3 regions of the Amorphus sp. MBR-141 genome follow, and region 3 is predicted to be linked to each of the others. Evidence: riboswitches for the same ligand, from Rfam matches in the RefSeq annotation. Region 3 holds a riboswitch; each other region holds the start of a gene.
What was found. Region 3 has a riboswitch for cobalamin ahead of ACSSVZ_RS27450 (ABC transporter substrate-binding protein). Riboswitches for the same ligand answer to the same signal wherever they lie in the genome.

Region 1 (5,681 bases), on a different contig from region 3:
GGGCGCACCGGCCGCCACTCGGTGCGCGGGTCGACGGGCGCCTCCTCCTTGAAGGAGATCGCGCGCGTGAGGATGCGGCCATCGATCTCGGTCGTCACCACGTTCATGGCGAGGTCGCGGATGCCGAGGCCGCGGGCGCTTTCCACCCAGCCATCGCGCGACGAGCCGGCCTGGACGACCTGCAGGACCGGCGCGCCGGTGCGATCGAGCGCCGTGCCGGCGTAGGCGTCGCCGATGCCGGCGGCGGAGAAGACGGTCGACGTGAGCACCACGGCGGGATCGGTGGCGGTCAGTGCGGCGGCCACCACCTCGGCCGGGGCGCCGTCGCGCAGGCTGGAGGCGAACATCGGCAGCGGGTTGAGGCCGCGCGCGGCAAGCGCCTCCACCAGCGCGTCGGATGGCGCGGTGGCGCCGTCCTGGAGGTGGGCCCGGTAGAAGACCAGCGCCGCGACGGGAGCGTCCGGATCGGCCCAGTGAGCACGCACCCGGTCGAACCCGACGGCGCCCTCGCCCGGCCAGTAGCAGCCGGCGAGCGGGATCGGCTGCGGCTCCGGCGGACGCTCGGCCCTGCCGAGCAGATGGGCGGAGAAGCGCAGCGCGTGGACGCGGTTGCGCGCCCCGCCCTCCACGCAGTAGCGCCAGAAGGTGCGCGCATCGTCCTCGCCGACGGTGCCGAGCTTCGCCAGCGCCTCCGACCAGCGCGCCTCGCCGGGCACGATCGCCAGTCGCACGTCGCTCTGGCGGGCGAGCGTCTCCAGGGCATCGACGCCGTGGGGCCAGTAGGCCGTGCCGCCGAGCAGCCGCACGATGACCAGCCTGGCGTGCCGGAAGGTCTTCTCCAACGCCAGGTCCACCGACAGCGGATGGGCGAGCGTGACCAGGCTCGCCAGCCGCAGGCTCGGAAAGTCGTCGGGCAGCGCCTCGGCGGCCTCGGCGAAGGCCGAAAGCTCGGAATCGGCGGCCGACAGGATGACGATCTCGGCCGGGCTCAGGTCGAGGTCGACCGCCTCGTCGGCGCTTTCGATGGCGGTGGAGCGCGCGGCGAGAAGATGCATCAGGCCGACGCGGGCGCCATCAGCCCCTCGAGCGCGCTGCGGTCCATGTCGTGGGCGCCGATCACCACGACCCCGCCGGCCGCCTCGCCCGGACGCCCGAACCAGGTTTCGATGCGCGGGCCGACCGCCTGGACGACCAGGGGTGCAGGTCGACCCGCAATGGCGAGGCGTCCCTTCACCCGCAGCACGTCGTCGCGGCCGACGATGGTCTCCACCCAGGCGCGGGCGCCGTCGACGTCGGCGAAGGGGGCCGGCAGGACGACGAAGGAATCGAAATCGTCATGCTCGTGGTCATGGTCCACCCCGTGATGACCGGCGCGGGCGGCGACATCCTCCTCCGCGGCCGCGACGATGCCGAACAGCACGTCGACCGGCACCTCGCCGGCACGGCCCTCGACGGTCTGCACGCCGGCCCGGATGCGGCCGGCGATCTGGTCGCGCACGCCGGCAAGCGCCGCCGCGTCGACGAGATCGGTCTTGGTGAGCACGACGAGATCGGCGCAGGTGAGCTGGTCCTCGAACAGCTCCTCGATGGGGCTTTCGTGATCGAGCGCCGGATCGGCCTTGCGGCGCGCCTCGACGGCGGCGAGATCGGCGGCAAGCCGGCCCTCCGACAGGGCGTGGGCGTCGACCAGCGTGACGACGCCGTCGACGGTGACGCGGGTCTTGACGGTCGGCCAGGCGAACGCGCCGACCAGCGGCTGCGGCAGCGCCAGGCCCGAGGTCTCGATGACGATGTGGTCCGGCGGCACCGCCCGGTCGAGCAGCGCCTCGATGGTGGGCAGGAAGTCGTCGGCGACGGTGCAGCAGATGCAGCCGTTGGTGAGCTCGATGACGTCCTCGTCGGCGCAGTCGGGATCGACGCATTCGGCGACCAGCCCGCCGTCGAAGCCGAGGTCGCCGAACTCGTTGACGATGACGGCGATGCGCTTGCCGTCGGCGCGCTCCAGCAGGCGCCGGATCAGGGTCGTCTTGCCCGCCCCGAGGAAGCCGGTGACGATGGTGGCGGGGATGCGGGGTGCAAGGGTCAAAGCACGATCTCCGGGGATGGGGATTTGGGAAGGATGAGCGCGCGGCCGGCGACCATCAGGACCACGTGGTCCATGGCGGCAGCCAGGCGCTGGTTCATGCGGCCGTGATGGTCGCGGAAGCTGCGGGCGAGCGCGTTCTCCGGCACGATGCCGTGGCCGACCTCGTTGGTGACGACCACCACCGGACCGGGCAGCCCGGCGATCGCTCCGGCGAGGTCGGCGACGGATGCGTCGGGATCGCGGCCGGCCTCCAGGAGGTTCGCCAGCCACAGGGTGGCGCAGTCGACGAGGATCGCGGTGTCGGGCCGGGAGGCGTCGCGGAGCGCCGCCGCCAGCTCCAGCGGCGCGTCGACGGTGCGCCAGCGGTCGCCGCGCCGGGCGACGTGACGGGCGATGCGGTCGGCCATTTCGCCGTCGCGGGGGGCACCGGCGGTGGCGAGGTAGACCTGGGTGCGGCCGGAGGCCTCGACCAGGGATTCGGCATAGGAACTCTTGCCGGAGCGCGCGCCGCCCAGCACCAGCACGGTCGCAGCCGCGCTCATCGGCGCCTCGCGCGATGCGTCCGCAGCCGCCCTGCAACGGGGGCGTCCAGCGAAGCCGGGGCACGACGCGCCAGCGGGGCACGGCGGACAAAATTGACACGGAAAACGGGGCCGGACAGCGCCGGATCAGACATAGCGAGCCTCCATGAGCCGTCCACCCGACGGCCCGGGATGAAGTCGTGCGCGCTCGGCCGGTCTCCTGGCTCGCGGGTCACGACCCCTCCTCCGCCTTCCCGGTTTCCCAGTGGCTGGCGGTCGGGACCGCCGGGGAGAAAGGGCTCGCCGCTTACAGTTGCGGGGGCAGCTGCGGCCTCGCGCGCCCGACAGGCGCCGCTCACCGCATTCCCGAAGAGCCGACGGACAGGCCGTCCGCTCACCGAAGCACCCGCCGACCATGCAAGAAATGAGGCGGCCATGCAATCGGGGTGCGCCGATCGGCCGGGCCCGCACCATCGGTCGGTGCCGGCGATTTCGAGGCATCCGGCGCGCCCCCGACCGGACGGACCAGGCCCTCCGCCTCAGGCGGGCGGGCCGGCGCGGTCGTCTGCGGGCCCGGGGCGCGCCTTGCCGGCGAGCGGCCCCTTGCGCCCCCACCAGACCTCGCTGCGACGCCGCAGCCGCCGCATGGCGGGGCTGTCGACGGACAGCACGATGACGCCGAGCGGCAGCATCCAGAAGCCGAGAATCGGCAGGAACCCCAGCACGCCGCCGAGAATCAGCGCCACGCCGGCGCCCATCCGCACCGGCCGCGAGCGCGGCAGGGGGAGGCGTCTGCGCCCGAGCCTGACATGCGTCATCGACGTTCCATCCTCACCAGACCCCGGCATGCGCGTCCGTGCCGCGCGCCGGCCCAACCGGCGGCAAACCGGCCGTTCGACCCGCCGCCACGGCCTTGCATCCACAGCCAGCGCGCCAACATAGAGATGGGCGGGCTTGGCAACGCCGGGAAGGCTTGATATAGCGAGCCTCCGAAAGAAAGACGTGGCCCTGTTCCTCGGTAGCTCAGTGGTAGAGCAATCGGCTGTTAACCGATCGGTCGCTGGTTCGAATCCGGCCCGGGGAGCCACTTCTTCCAATTTCCCATTTAAAATCAATGCCCTGCAAGGAGTGCGGCCCGGACGGGTTCACACCCTTTCAAACGTGCGGCCCGATGCGGCCGTCTCCGCCGAGCCGTCTTGCGGGTGGTCATGCTCCGCTTCGAGCCGGTTGAAGGCCGACTGCGCCAGGACCCGCTGACGCGCCGATCGCGTGTATCGATCGATCTCCTTCGTCGTCGTGTGACCGGTCACCGCCATGATCTCGCGGTCCGGGCAGCCCAGCGCCGCAAGCCGCGCCGCCGCCTTTCGCAGGCCATGAGCGCGCCCGGGCACCCCCGCCTCCTCGCAGCGCCTTCAGGGCCGCGCTCACCTGCGACAAGACCCTGATGCGCTTCACCGGCGCTGACGGTGCAGACGGACATTGCGGGATGCAGAACCGCTCGCTGCCGAACGCACGTGTCCTCGACTGGCTCGACGAGACGTTCGACGCCAACGGCTGTTTGCCATTCGGCGGATGGGGACCTGCGAGACTGGTCGGGGCGTTTCTGCGCGTCAGATAATGGCCTGCCGGACTTTCGCGGAGACCCACTCCGAGACGACGACGGTCAGGAGGATCAAGGCGAAAATGACGGTCACCTGGTTCCACGCGAGCATGTTGAGCGAGGACTGGAGCTTCAGACCCAGCCCTCCCGCCCCGACCAGGCCGAGGACGGTGGCCTCGCGAATGTTGATGTCCCAGCGGAAGACGGTAATGCCGGCGAAGGCGGGCAGGATCTGCGGGACGATCGCGTAGTCCATCACCTGGATGCGTGATGCGCCCGTCGCCTCGACCGCCTCGACCTGGGAAGCATCGATCTCCTCAATCGCTTCGTAGAGGAGCTTCCCGATGAAGCCGAGCGAGCGGAGCATGATCGCCATGATTCCGGCGACCTGCCCCGGCCCGATGATGGCGACGAGCAGCAGCCCCCAGATGATCGAGTTGATCGAGCGGGAGGAGACAATGATGAGAAGCGCGACGGGTCGCACCAGCGTGGCGCTGGGCGTCGTGTTGCGGGCCGCCAGGAACGCCAGCGGCACCGCGAACACGACCGCCAGCAGCGTGCCGAGCGTGGCAATGTTGATCGTCTCCCAGAGCGGCCACCAGAGTTCCTGGACATAGCCGAAGCGCGGGTCGGCCATCCGCGACAGGAGGTCGGCCGCCTGGCGCGGCGCGTCCCAGACGAAGGCCCAGATCGTGTGCTCCGTCATCACCTGCCAGCAGAAGACGAAGAGTGCCACGAGGACGAGCCATCCCGTCCACAGGATGAGCTGCTGGGTCGATGTCCGCCGATGCCATTCCCGGCCGGCAGGGGGGGTAGCCAACGACATCACTGGACCCACTTGCGTACGTGGCTGGACGCGTATTCGGCGAGCATCACGACGAGGATGATCAGAATCATGATGGCTGCGGCGGTGTCGTAGGCGTAGCGTTCCATCGAGGTGTTGAGCGTCGCACCGATGCCGCCCGCGCCGACGATTCCGATCACGGCGGATTCCCGGAAATTGATGTCGAGGCGATAGAGCGACAGGCCGATAAGCCGCGGCATGACCTGCGGCTGGATCGCATAGTTGATCAGCTGGAACCAGCTCGCGCCGGTCGCCCGCACGGCCTCGGCCTGCGCCTCGTCGATGTCCTCGATATCCTCGGCGAGAAGCTTCGCCAGGAAACCGATCGTAGCGAAGCTGAGCGTGAGAAAGCCGGCGAAAGGACCAAAGCCGAACATCGCGACGAAGATGATTGCGACGATGATCTCCTGGAAGGCGCGGGAGACGGCAATGATGCCGCGGCAGATGTAGTACACGGGAAGCGGCGACAGGTTGCGCGCCGCACCAATGCCGATCGGGATCGAGATCAAAACGCCGACCACGGTGGAGGTGACGGTCATCGTCAGGCTCTCCTCGAAGCCCTGGACGATATCCCCCCACCGCCGGGTGAAGTCCGGCGTCAGGAAGCCCTGGATGAAGCGCCAGCCCCGT
Region 2 (5,681 bases), on a different contig from region 3:
AGCTTCACGCCAGCATAGGCGGCGATCCCCTCCGTCCCGTACCCCCACACCTCGTAGTAGTCTTCGTCGAGCAGGTTATCCACCCGCCCGTAGATCTGCGTATGGGGGTTGATGTCGTAGGACGCCGCCAGGTTGACGAGGGTGTAGGCGTCGAGGTCGATGACGGTCTTCTGCGTGTAGGAGGCGTTGTAGACCCAGTCGGTCTGGGCGCCGTTGTAGTCGATGCCGAGGTTGACGTTGGCCCGGCCGTCCAGGAACCGGTAGTTGATGTCGAGGCTGGCGACGTTGCGCGGCCGACGCACCAGCTCCGCGCCCGTGGAATCCCGGCCGTCGGTGTAGGTGTACGACGCCCGCACCGTCAGCGGGTCGATGGGCGTGACCGTCAGGCCGACCTCCACGCCGTCGATCTCGGAGGTGCCCGGCATGTTGATCGAGGTCTGGCCGGAGCCGGTGATCAGGTCGGAGATGCGCTGGTTGAAGTAGGTCGCGTCCGCCACCGCCGTGCCGCCGAAGAGCTCCTGGTCGACACCCACGTCCCACCCGGTCGCCTGCTCGGGCTTCAGGTCCGGGTTGCCCCGATAGGTGTTGGTGTAGCCGTAGAGTTCGAACATCGTCGGGTTCTTCACGCCGGTGCCGAACGAGCCGCGCAGCTTGGTGCCGGTCCGGTCGATGCGGTAGGCCGCCGTCGCGCGGGCGGTGGTGGCGTCCTCGAAGAGCTCGTTGAAATCCTGCCGGACGCTGCCGGTGAGCGTCAGCGCGTCGAACACCTCCAGCTGATACTCGCCGACGAGGCCGGTCGAATGGATCGAGCGGTCGAACGATGCATAGGCGCTGTCGGAGGTCACCGTGTCCTCCTCGTCCTGCACGGCGACCGTGAGCACGTGCTCGGCGTCGGCGATCTCCGGCGTCTCGAAGAAGAAGGTCGACTGGTAGTCGAGCCGGCGCTTCTTGCCCTGGTAGATGCTGGTGACGGTCGTCGGATCGAGATCGCGGTACTTGGTCTTCTGGTCGGTGTAGGTGATCCCGGCCGTCTGCTGCCAGCGCCGCTCGAACAGGCTGAGGCGCGCCTGCAGGCGGCCGTAGAGGTCTTCTCCGACCGAATCCTGCAGCGCGTCGACCGGACCCGTGTGGCCGTAGGCCGGCAGGAAGGCCTCGCTGTCGAGATCGGCCTTGGTGCCGGTGTAGCGGACGACCCCGGTGACGTCGACGAGCTCGTTCGGCGAGACGGTGCCCTTGGCGAAGACGGTGCCGTTGCGATAGCCGTCCTTCTCGGTGTTGCCGAGATCGGAACTGGCCGCCGAGATCCCGTCGGTCTTGAACCCCATCGCGCTGGCGATGAAGTTTGCATGCTCGTTGGCGCCGCTCACCGAGGCGCTGCCGTTGACCGTGCCGAACGAGCCGCCCTCCAGCCGGGCCGAGACCTGGGTGCCGGGCTGCCCGGTGCGGGTGATGATGTTGATGACGCCGCCCACCGCGTCGGAGCCGTAGAGCGCGCTCTGGGGCCCGCGCAGCACCTCGATGCGCTCGATGTCGTCGGCAAGCAGGCTGGAAAAGTCGAATTCGGACCCGAACGCCGGATCGTTCACCGGAATGCCGTCGATGAAGACCTTGGTCTGGTTGCCCTCCGACCCGCGGATGCGGACCTGGGTCAGCTGCCCCGCCGGCCCCGTCCGGTTGACGGCGAGCCCCGGCACCTGGCGCAACGCATCGGTGACGAAGCGGATCTTCTGCTGCCGCAGGTCCGCGCCGGTGATCACCGTGATGGCGCTGCCGACCTTGTCGCGTGCGGTCGGAGCCAGGTTGGCGGTCACCGAGATCTCGGGAAGCGCCACCACGGCGGCGTCGCCCAGGTCGGCGTCCTGGGCATGGGCGGCAAGCGGAAGCGACAGTGACAGCGGGCAGAGAACGGCGGCAAACGCCGCGGCATGGCGAACGGCATCGGGCCGTCCACGGATGGACGTCGGGAAGAAGGTCATGTGGCAGTCCTCGAGCGGCACGCGGCCGGATGGCACGTCACCGCGATCGAGGCGGCTCCATGGGAGGACCATGGAGACCGTACCCATCGAGACACCCCGCCCGATGCGACCGCGCGTGACCACGGATGACGGCAGGTCTCCTGACTCGCGGGTCCTCGTCGCTCCGCTGCCTTCCCAGGGCCGGACCGGCTCCAGTGGCATTCGCGCGGATGACTCGCCGCTCACAGTTGCGGGGGCAGTCGCGGATTCGGCGCGCAGGCGCGCCTCACCGTGTTCCCTATTGAGCCCTTGCGGGCACCGTCGACCGTCAGGGATAGTGGCTGGCGGATCGGAGTCAAGCCGCGCGCAGGCAGGCTTGCTTTTCAACGCCTTGGCCCCGCCGCGGCGGCCCTCGCCCGACCCTCGGGCCACGTCCGTCCGGGCCGTTCTTTCGCGATTCCCGCCAGCACCAGGCCGCCTCCGCGGGCCCCGACCGCGCCATGGGCCGCCCCGTTCCCGGCCACGCCGGCGCGCCCATGTCGCCGGTCGTCCATGCGACGTCGCTTTTGCGCGCGCCCCGCCTTGCGCGCCGGGCGATGGTGGCCGGGTTCAGGGTGCCCGGTCCTCGCTTGGAAGGCCGGGAGAATTGGGAATCCGGTGAAAATCCGGAGCTGCCCCCGCAACGGTCAAGGGAGTCAACGTCGCGACAGGGAGTTCCACTGGGCAGATGCCTGGGAAGGAATCGCGACGGTCCTCGAAGAGACGCTCCTTCAGCCCGGAAACCAGCCCCGAACGGTGACACGTCCCGACTGATCGCGGTGGGCGATCGGGTCCTTGCCTTGCGGAAGCATCGTCTCTCCGCGCGGGCCGGTTCCCTTCCGTCCGCGCCGCGCTCTGCGGGCCCAGCCGAGGATGGACGGGGACATGGGTTCACGCGACGACATCTTGAACCGGATCGCGGCGCGCCGCCCGGGCTACAGCCTCGATCAGCCCTTCTACACCGATCCGGACTGGTTCGCCGCCGACCTCCAGCACGTCTGGTACCGCGAGTGGCTGTTCGTCGGCCACGCGTGCGAGCTCGCCCGTCCCGGCGCCTTCTTCACGCTGCAGGTGGGCGACTATCCGGTGATCGTCGTGCGCGACCGCGAGGGGCGCATCCGTGCCTTCCACAACGCCTGCCGCCACCGCGGCTCGCGCATCTGTTCCGCCGCCAGGGGCACTTCGGCGCGGCTCGTCTGCCCCTACCACCAGTGGACCTACGACCTCGACGGCCGCCTCGTCTTCGCCCGCCAGATGGGCGACGGCTTCGATCCCGCCGCCTTCGGCCTCAAGCCGGTCGCCTGCGAGGCCGTCGCCGGCTACGTGTTCCTGTCGCTCGCCGACGCGCCGGCCGACTTCGCCCCCACCCGGGCGCTGATCGAGCCCTACCTCGCGCCGCACCGCCTGCAGGACGCGAAGGTCGCCTTCGAGACGACCATCGTGGAGAAGGGCAACTGGAAGCTCGTCTGGGAGAACAACCGCGAGTGCTACCACTGCTCGGCCAACCATCCCGAGCTCTGCAAGACCTACCCGGAAGCGCCGGGCGTCACCGGCGTCGCCGGGGCGATGGACGACCCGGAGATCGCCGCCCACTGGGCCGCCTGCGAGGCCCGCGGCCTGCCCGCCGCCTTCCGCATGGCCGAGGGCGGCGCCAGCCGCATCACCCGCATGCCGCTCCTCGGCGAGGCGGTCAGCTACACCCTGTCCGGCCGCGCCGCGGTGAAGCGGCCCCTTTCCGCCGCCGTCGGCTCCGCCCGCATCGGCGCCATGCTGCTGTTCCACTATCCGACCACCTGGAACCACATCCTGTCGGACCACGCCGTCACCTTCCGGGTGCTGCCGCTGGGGCCGGAGGAGACCGCCGTCACCACCAAGTGGCTCGTCGACCGGGAGGCGGTGGAAGGCGTCGACTACGACCTCGCCGAGCTCACCCACGTGTGGACCGAGACCAACGACCAGGACCGCCGCATCGTCGAGGAGAACGCCTTCGGCATCCGCTCGCCCGCATACGAGCCCGGCCCCTACTCCCCCGAGCACGAAGGCGGCGTCGAGCAGTTCGTCGACTGGTACTGCCGGACCATGGCCGCGCGCCTCGCCGAGGGCGCCTCCGCCGCCCTGCGCGTCGCCTGAGCCCCGCCATGCTGGACACCATCGCCGCCGCGCCCGGGAGCCTCTACCGGCATCTCGACGAGATGCAGCCCTGGAACGACCATCTCCAGGTGCTGGAGTGCATTTCGGTGACCGACGAGGCGCCGGACGTGAAGACATTCGCGTTCCGCTCCGACAACCAGACCTGGTTCCGCTACAAGCCCGGCCAGTTCGTCACCCTGGAACTCCCCGTCGGCGACGAGCCGCTGCTGCGCACCTACACGCTGTCGTCCAGCCCCTCGCGGCCGTTCTCCATCGCGGTGACGGTGAAGGCCCAGGCGGCGAGCCTCGGCACGCGCTGGATGTTCGACCATCTCGAGCCCGGCCAGCACATCAAGGCCTACGGCCCGGCCGGCGGCTTTTCCATGCACGAGCATCCGGCCGGAAAATACTTCTTCCTGTCGGCCGGGTCGGGCATCACGCCGATGATGTCGATGCTGCGCTGGCTGAACGACTGCGCGCCGCTCAACGACGTCGCCTTCGTCAACTGCGCGCGGCGGCCGGAGGAGATCATCTTCCGCTCCGAGCTGGAGCTGATCTCCACCCGCATGCCGGCGCTGCAGCTGGGCTTCCTCGTCGAGGAGCGCACCAACCGGCTGTCCTGGTTCGGCCCCACCGGCCGCATCGACACCGTGCGGCTCGGCCTGCTGGTGCCCGATTTCGCCGAGCGCGAGATCTTCTGCTGCGGGCCCGATCCGTTCATGCGCCAGGTGCGCGGCATGCTCCAGGCCTCCGGCTTCGACATGGCGCGCTACCACCAGGAGAGCTTCGGATCCGGACCGATCGAGCCGGTGCCGGCGCCGCTCGCCGAGGCCTCCGACGGGCTGCTGCCCTCCGAGCCGCCGGAGATGGCGACCACCCGCGTCCGCTTCGCCCTCTCCGACGTCGACGCGGAGGCGCTGCCCGGCCAGTCGATCCTGCAGACGGCCCGCGCCTCGGGCGTGCGCATCCCGGCCGCCTGCGAGCTCGGGCTCTGCGGAACCTGCAAGATCCGCTGCGAGGGACCCGTCGAGATGACCCACAACGGCGGCATCCTCGACGACGAGGTCGCCGACGGCTACGTGCTCGCCTGCTGCTCCCGCCCGCGCGGGCCGATCTCGGTCGAGGCCTGAGCATGCCGCCGCCCCGGCCATGCCGCTCCTCCACCGCAACGGCTGACGCTGCGGCGGCGGACGCAGCCGCCACGGCCGATCCGGCGCCGGGCGCCGCCGCGCCGAACGACGCGACGTGCGAGCCGGTGTGGAGCGATCCGACGTGGGGCGACATCGCGCCAGGCGATGCCGCGCCGGACGATCCGGCATGGAGCCATGCCGCGCCAGGCCATCCCGCAACGGCCAATGTGGCCGTCGGGCACCGGGCCCTGCCCGATCCCGAAGCGGTGTTCCTCGCCTGGCTCCTGTGGCTGCCGGACGGCGCCGACCCAAGCCGCCGGGCGGACATCGAGATCGCCCGCCTGGAACGGGCCCGGCCCCACCCGGCCGTCGCCCGGCTGCTGGCGCTGTTTCGCGACGCAGCGACCGCCGGCACCGGCTGAGGCCG
Region 3 (5,681 bases):
TAAACACGACGAGATCGATCGCCTCGGCGATCAGGCGGCGCGGGATGACGCTGACGCTCTCCTGGACGAGCTGCTCGATCCGGTAGAGGGCGGCATGGGCGGAATTGGCATGCACGGTGGCGATGCCGCCGGGATGGCCGGTGTTCCAGGCCTTGAGCATGTCGAGCGCCTCGGCGCCCCGCACCTCGCCGACGATGATGCGGTCGGGGCGCAGGCGCAGGGTCGAGCGAACGAGATCGGCCAGAGATACGACGCCCGGCCGTGTGCGCAGCGCCACGCAATCCACCGCCGCGCATTGCAGCTCGCGCGTATCCTCGATGAGGATGACCCGTTCGTCGCAATCGGCGATCGCGGCAATCAGCGCATTGGCAAGCGTGGTCTTGCCCGAGGAGGTTCCGCCCGCGACCAGGATGTTCTTTCGCTCCCGCACAGCCTGCTTGAGGGCTTCGGCCTGGATCGGGACCATGATCTGGGCACGGACGTAGTCGGCGAGGGTAAAGATCTTCGCGGCCGGCTTGCGGATGGCGAAACACGGCGCCAATGCGACCGGCGGCAGCACGCCTTCGAAGCGTTCGCCCGATGGCAGCTCGGCGCTGACAATGGGATTGTCGGCATGCACCTCGGCGCGGACATGGGAGGCGACCAGGCGGATGATCCGCTCGGTTTCGGAGGGGTGAACGCGCAGCCCGGCATCGCTCCGTCCCTCGCCGAGCCGGTCGATCCAGAGCCTGCCGTCTGGGTTGACCATCACCTCGATGACGGCGGGGTCGGACAGGGCCTCGGCAACTGCCGGCCCCATGGCGGTCTTCAGCATGGCGCGGCGGCGCTCTTCGGCGGTCGTGCTCATGGGTTTTCCTCCCCGTCCCTGGGGCCGAGCGAGCGCTTGCCGCCCGCGATCTGGCGGCCAACCTGCTCAACGAATTTCTGGTAGCGTTCCTGCGCAACCGCCTGCGTCGCCTTGTCCGGGATCGGCGTGTGCGCATTGAAAGTGAGGTAGAGCCGCACGAAGAAGGCAAGGCTCTCGGTCAGGACATCGATGTCGCGCCGGATCAGGTTGTTCTCGCGCGTCAGCCGGTCGAGGCGGATCCTCAGCGCCTCATCGAGCGCATGAGCGCCGCGGTGCCGGATGTAATGGCGGATCGCATCGGTGATGATCGCGGATTTGGAGGCGCCGGGCTTGGCCGCCAGCGCTTCGAGCTCGGCGCTCGTCTCCTCGTCGATGTAGATGTTGTGGCGCGGCTTCATGCAGTCTTGCCCTGACGGTCTTGAAAAAGTCAGGACAAGGATCGCCGGATGCGCCGGAATCTCTTACGGCCTTTATGTACGACGGAATGCGATCACATGCGGATGCTTGCGCGGGATCAGAATCCTTCGAGCATATCCTTCTCCGGCCCCATCGCTTCGTTAACGCCATAGACGCGCGCCGGCTTCGACAGCCGATCCAGGGCGCGCTTGTCGGCGACGACATCCGACTCGTCCGCGTCAAGCCCCGGAATATCCGGCTGCCCCGGCTCGACGGGCTTCGCGACCTCTTCTTCCGCCAAGCCCGGGTGGCGTTGCTGCTGGAGCCCGCCTTCCTCGACAAGAGAACCGTGCCGGGTACCGTCTTCGTCGGAAGGCATCAGGCGGTCGTCGGTATCGCGCACCTGGCCGCTCCAGTCGTCGGGGCGCGATGCCGGTTTGTCCTCGTAGCCACCTTCGGAAAGATGTGGGGCCGGCAGAACACGCTGGGTAAAGTTCCGATCTTCGTAATAGCGGAGTTTCTTCGCCCGGATCGGCGTCAGACCGGAGACCAGCACCAGCTCGTCCGCGGACGGCAATTGCATCACCTCGCCGGGCGTAAGCAACGGCCGCGCCGTCTCCTGGCGGCTGACCATGACATGCGACAGCCACGGCGCCAGCCGGTGGCCGGCATAGTTGCGCTGCGCCCTGAGTTCCGTCGCCGTGCCGAGGGCGTCGGAGATGCGCTTCGCCGTCCGCTCATCGTTTGATGAAAAGGCGACGCGCACATGGCAGTTGTCGAGAATGGCGTTGTTCTCGCCATATGCCTTGGATATCTGATTGAGCGACTGCGCAATGAGGTAGGCGCGGATGCCATACCCGGCCATGAACGCGAGCGCCGTTTCGAAGAAATCGAGCCGCCCCAGCGCCGGGAACTCGTCGAGCATCATTATGAGCTGATGCCTGCGGGTCTTCTTCGGGTCTCCTTCCAGCCGCTCGGTCAACCGCCGCCCGATCTGGTTCAGGACCAGCCGCACCAGCGGCTTGGTCCGGGAGATGTCCGAGGGCGGAATGACCAGATAGAGCGAGACCGGATGTTCGGCATCCATGAGATCGGCAATGCGCCAGTCGCAGGCCGAGGTCGTCGCCGCGACGGTAGGGTCGCGATAGAGGCCGAGGAAGGACATGGCGGTGGAGAGCACACCCGAGCGCTCGTTCTCCGACTTGTTCAGCACCTCACGCGCGGCCGAGGCCACGACCGGATGGACGCTCGGGTTCTCCGGCGTGCCGAGATGGTTGGTCGCCATCATGCGCCGCAGCGTCGCGGCGAAGGACCGGCGCGGATCAGACAGAAAGGTGGCGACGCGCGCCAGCGTCTTCTCCTCCTCGGCGTACAGCACGTGCAGGATGGCGCCGACCAGCAAGGCGTGACTGGTCTTTTCCCAATGGTTCCGGCGTTCGAGCGCGCCCTCGGGATCGACCAGGATATCGGCGATGTTCTGGACGTCGCGCACCTCGTCCGGCCCCTTGCGCACCTCCAGCAATGGATTATAGCGGGCGGAGCGCGGGTCGGTCGGATTGAACAGCAGGCAATGGGAGAACTTCGACCGCCAGCCGGCCGTGAGCTGCCAATTCTCGCCCTTGATGTCGTGGATCACCGCCGAGCCGGTCCAGGTCAGCAGCGTCGGCACGACGAGGCCGACGCCCTTGCCGGATCGCGTCGGCGCAAAAGCCATGACATGCTCCGGCCCGTCATGGCGCAGGTATTGGTCCTTCAGCCGGCCGAGGAACACGCCCGCCGGACGAAACAGTCCCGCTTTCTCGATCTCCCCCTTCACGGCCCAGCGCGACGACCCGTAAGTGGTGACGAGCCGGCTCTGCCGCGCCCGCCACAGGGAGCCGGCGATGGCGGCGGCACACCCCATGAAGCCGCTGCCCGCTGCCAGCATCCCGGCCTTGTCGAACACCTCCGGCGCATAGGCCTCGTAGAAATACCACCACTCGAATAGCTTCCACGGCTCAAAGACCGGCCAGCCGAACAGGACAAACCACGGGCTACCGAGCTGCGCCTGGTAACCCAACATGTCGGCGCACCACTGTGTCGCCGTCCACACCCCCAGGATGACTATGGCGAAGACGACCGCGATCTGACCGATGAGGAGCTTTGTGGGAGTCATGAACGTCGTTCCGCTGCTTGAGGCACACGGAACGAGATTCGCCCAGAACGCCGGGAACGCTTATGGCTTTTATGTACGCTGGAATGCGATGAACCGCACGTGGATTGGCTTTTGTCGATTGTGCTTTCATTATGAGCAGCAATGGGGAAGCACCATGAATATAGACAGAAGTCGTAAGGTCACCGGGATAAATGCCCTGCGACAAAATCATTTGCGATTGACACGCCTCCTGTACTCCGTGTTTTACTTTCGGCCAGCTTCGGTTCCTGTCCCGCCCCACGCGGCGGGAGGGATTAAAAGGGAACACGGTGTGGTGTAGCCATCAGGCGCCAAATCCGTGACTGCCCCCGCAACTGTAAGCGGCGAGTCTTTGCGCCATTAGCCACTGACGAAATGTCGGGAAGGCGGCGCATAAGGCTAGGACCCGCGAAGTCAGGAGACCTGCCGCAAGCGTGTCACTCACCGAACCGCGGGGCGCGGAGTCGGGCGGGGTTCCCGCAGCGGTGACTTTCGCCGCCTGCGGTTGGAAGTATCTCCTTTCAAGCCAGGCAAAGTGACCACAAGGCTGGAGTCCGTCAATGGAATCCACGTCTCCGCCTGACTTGTTACGGGGAGGAAGAGCCCTCATGAAGACCTACATCATTTCCGCATTCATTCTGGGAGCGGTCACTTCCACTGCACAGGCAGAGCCGACACAATATCCGCTGACGATTGAAAATTGCGGACAGGAAATCACATTTGAAAACGCGCCGGATCGCGTTGTTTCCATCGGCCAGGGCGGAACGGAGTTGCTTTATTCTCTGGGTCTTGCCGATGTCGTGAAGGGCACTGCACTTTGGCGCAGCGATGTGTGGGAGCAATTTGCTGATGTCAATGCGGGGATCGAGCGGCTGGGTGACAATGAGCCAAGCTTCGAAAGCATCGTGGCCAAGCGCCCGCAACTGGTCATTGCCGATCTGATCAACTCCATTGGCCCGAACGGCCGCATCGGCACGCCCGAGCAGTTCGCGGATCTCGGTATCGAGGTCTATGTGCTGCCGGACCAATGCACGGATATCGGCCCCGGGGCGAGCGGCGGCGCGGGCGCGCGCTACAAGCCGTTTGTTCTCGACCAAGTTTATCACGGGGTTGCCGATCTGGCGCGGATTTTCGATCGAAACGAACGCGGTGCGGCATTGATCGCCGATCTCAAGGCGCGCGAAGCTGGCGCGAAGGCGCGCGTCGCGGATGTTGGCGAGGGGATTTCCGCTGTCTTCTGGTACTCCTCCGCATCCCGGGAAAGCGACCCCTGGGTGGCTGGACAAAACGGCGTGCAGGGCTACATGGCGCGGACGCTTGGCGTCACGAATGTTGTCGACATCATCGACGATTGGCCGACGGTTGGCTGGGAAACCATCGCGCGCGCCAATCCGACCATGATCATCGCCCCCGATCTGGCACGCCGCCGCTACCCGCTGGATGCAATCGACGTGAAGCGCGACTTTCTCAGGGAGGACCCCGTTACGCGCTTCATGGACGCGGTGGAGAATGATCGTATCGTCCCGCTCGATCCGCAGGAGATCGCCCCTTCCCTGCGCCTCGTTGACGGGATTGAAAAACTTGCCGAGGCAATCGCAGCGATCAAGGGGCAGGAATGAGCGGCGATGCTCTACCCCTGCCGCGGGGCCAGAGCCTAACATGGCTCTGGCTTGCGCCGCTGATTCTGCTCCTGGCGTTGCTTGCGGGCACCGCCATCGGCGAGACGAATATTGCCTTCGATGTGGTCCTGCAAACCATTGCCAACCGGTTGTGGGATGCAGGCTATGCGGTTGACCGGATCGACGAAGGTATCATCTGGAGTTACCGGTTGAGCCGGGCCATCGTAGCGGCGGCCTGTGGCGCGGGGTTGGCGCTGACTGGTGTGGTCCTGCAGGCGCTGTTGCGCAATCCTCTCGCCGATCCCTATCTCATGGGACTATCCGCCGGAGCCTCCACCGGCGCGGTGCTGGTCAGCGTGGCCGGTATCGGTGCCGGCGTCATCTCCATGTCCTTGGGGGCATTGGCGGGGGCGCTCATGGCGTTTGGTTCGGTGGTCCTTCTAGCCCATGCCGTATCCGGCGGGTCGGGCGGCGGACGTGCAACGCAGGCCGCCGCTGCCATCATCCTTGCCGGGATCGCCGGATCGCAGATGTTCAACGCGCTGACCGCCTTCATCATCGCCAAATCCGCCAATGCCGAGCAGGCGCGCGGCATCATGTTCTGGCTGATGGGCAATCTTTCGGGCGTTCGCTGGGAGGATGTGCC

Region 1: it holds a riboswitch for cobalamin, as region 3 does, so the genes downstream of both, cobU (bifunctional adenosylcobinamide kinase/adenosylcobinamide-phosphate guanylyltransferase) here and ACSSVZ_RS27450 (ABC transporter substrate-binding protein) in region 3, are expected to answer to the same signal.
Region 2: it holds a riboswitch for cobalamin, as region 3 does, so the genes downstream of both, ACSSVZ_RS16110 (aromatic ring-hydroxylating oxygenase subunit alpha) here and ACSSVZ_RS27450 (ABC transporter substrate-binding protein) in region 3, are expected to answer to the same signal.

What each region holds. Positions count from the first base shown of each region.
Region 1 covers NZ_JBRJGW010000010.1:131,101-136,781, reverse strand. The annotation lists gene cobN (cobaltochelatase subunit CobN) at 1-1,055, opposite strand, end outside; gene cobW (cobalamin biosynthesis protein CobW) at 1,055-2,086, opposite strand; gene cobU (bifunctional adenosylcobinamide kinase/adenosylcobinamide-phosphate guanylyltransferase) at 2,083-2,628, opposite strand; cobalamin riboswitch at 2,801-3,036, opposite strand; gene ACSSVZ_RS15080 (hypothetical protein) at 3,147-3,425, opposite strand; tRNA gene ACSSVZ_RS15075 (tRNA-Asn) at 3,620-3,694, shown strand; gene ACSSVZ_RS15070 (hypothetical protein) at 3,753-3,998, opposite strand; gene phnE (phosphonate ABC transporter, permease protein PhnE) at 4,218-5,033, opposite strand; gene phnE (phosphonate ABC transporter, permease protein PhnE) at 5,033-5,681, opposite strand, start outside.
Region 2 covers NZ_JBRJGW010000011.1:156,532-162,212, forward strand. The annotation lists gene ACSSVZ_RS16105 (TonB-dependent receptor plug domain-containing protein) at 1-2,063, opposite strand, end outside; cobalamin riboswitch at 2,090-2,293, opposite strand; cobalamin riboswitch at 2,551-2,760, shown strand; gene ACSSVZ_RS16110 (aromatic ring-hydroxylating oxygenase subunit alpha) at 2,880-4,124, shown strand; gene ACSSVZ_RS16115 (2Fe-2S iron-sulfur cluster-binding protein) at 4,133-5,254, shown strand; gene ACSSVZ_RS16120 (hypothetical protein) at 5,257-5,676, shown strand.
Region 3 covers NZ_JBRJGW010000056.1:366-6,046, forward strand. The annotation lists gene trbB (P-type conjugative transfer ATPase TrbB) at 1-847, opposite strand, end outside; gene ACSSVZ_RS27440 (ribbon-helix-helix domain-containing protein) at 844-1,245, opposite strand; gene ACSSVZ_RS27445 (conjugal transfer protein TraG) at 1,362-3,398, opposite strand; cobalamin riboswitch at 3,642-3,861, shown strand; gene ACSSVZ_RS27450 (ABC transporter substrate-binding protein) at 4,025-5,035, shown strand; gene ACSSVZ_RS27455 (FecCD family ABC transporter permease) at 5,032-5,681, shown strand, end outside.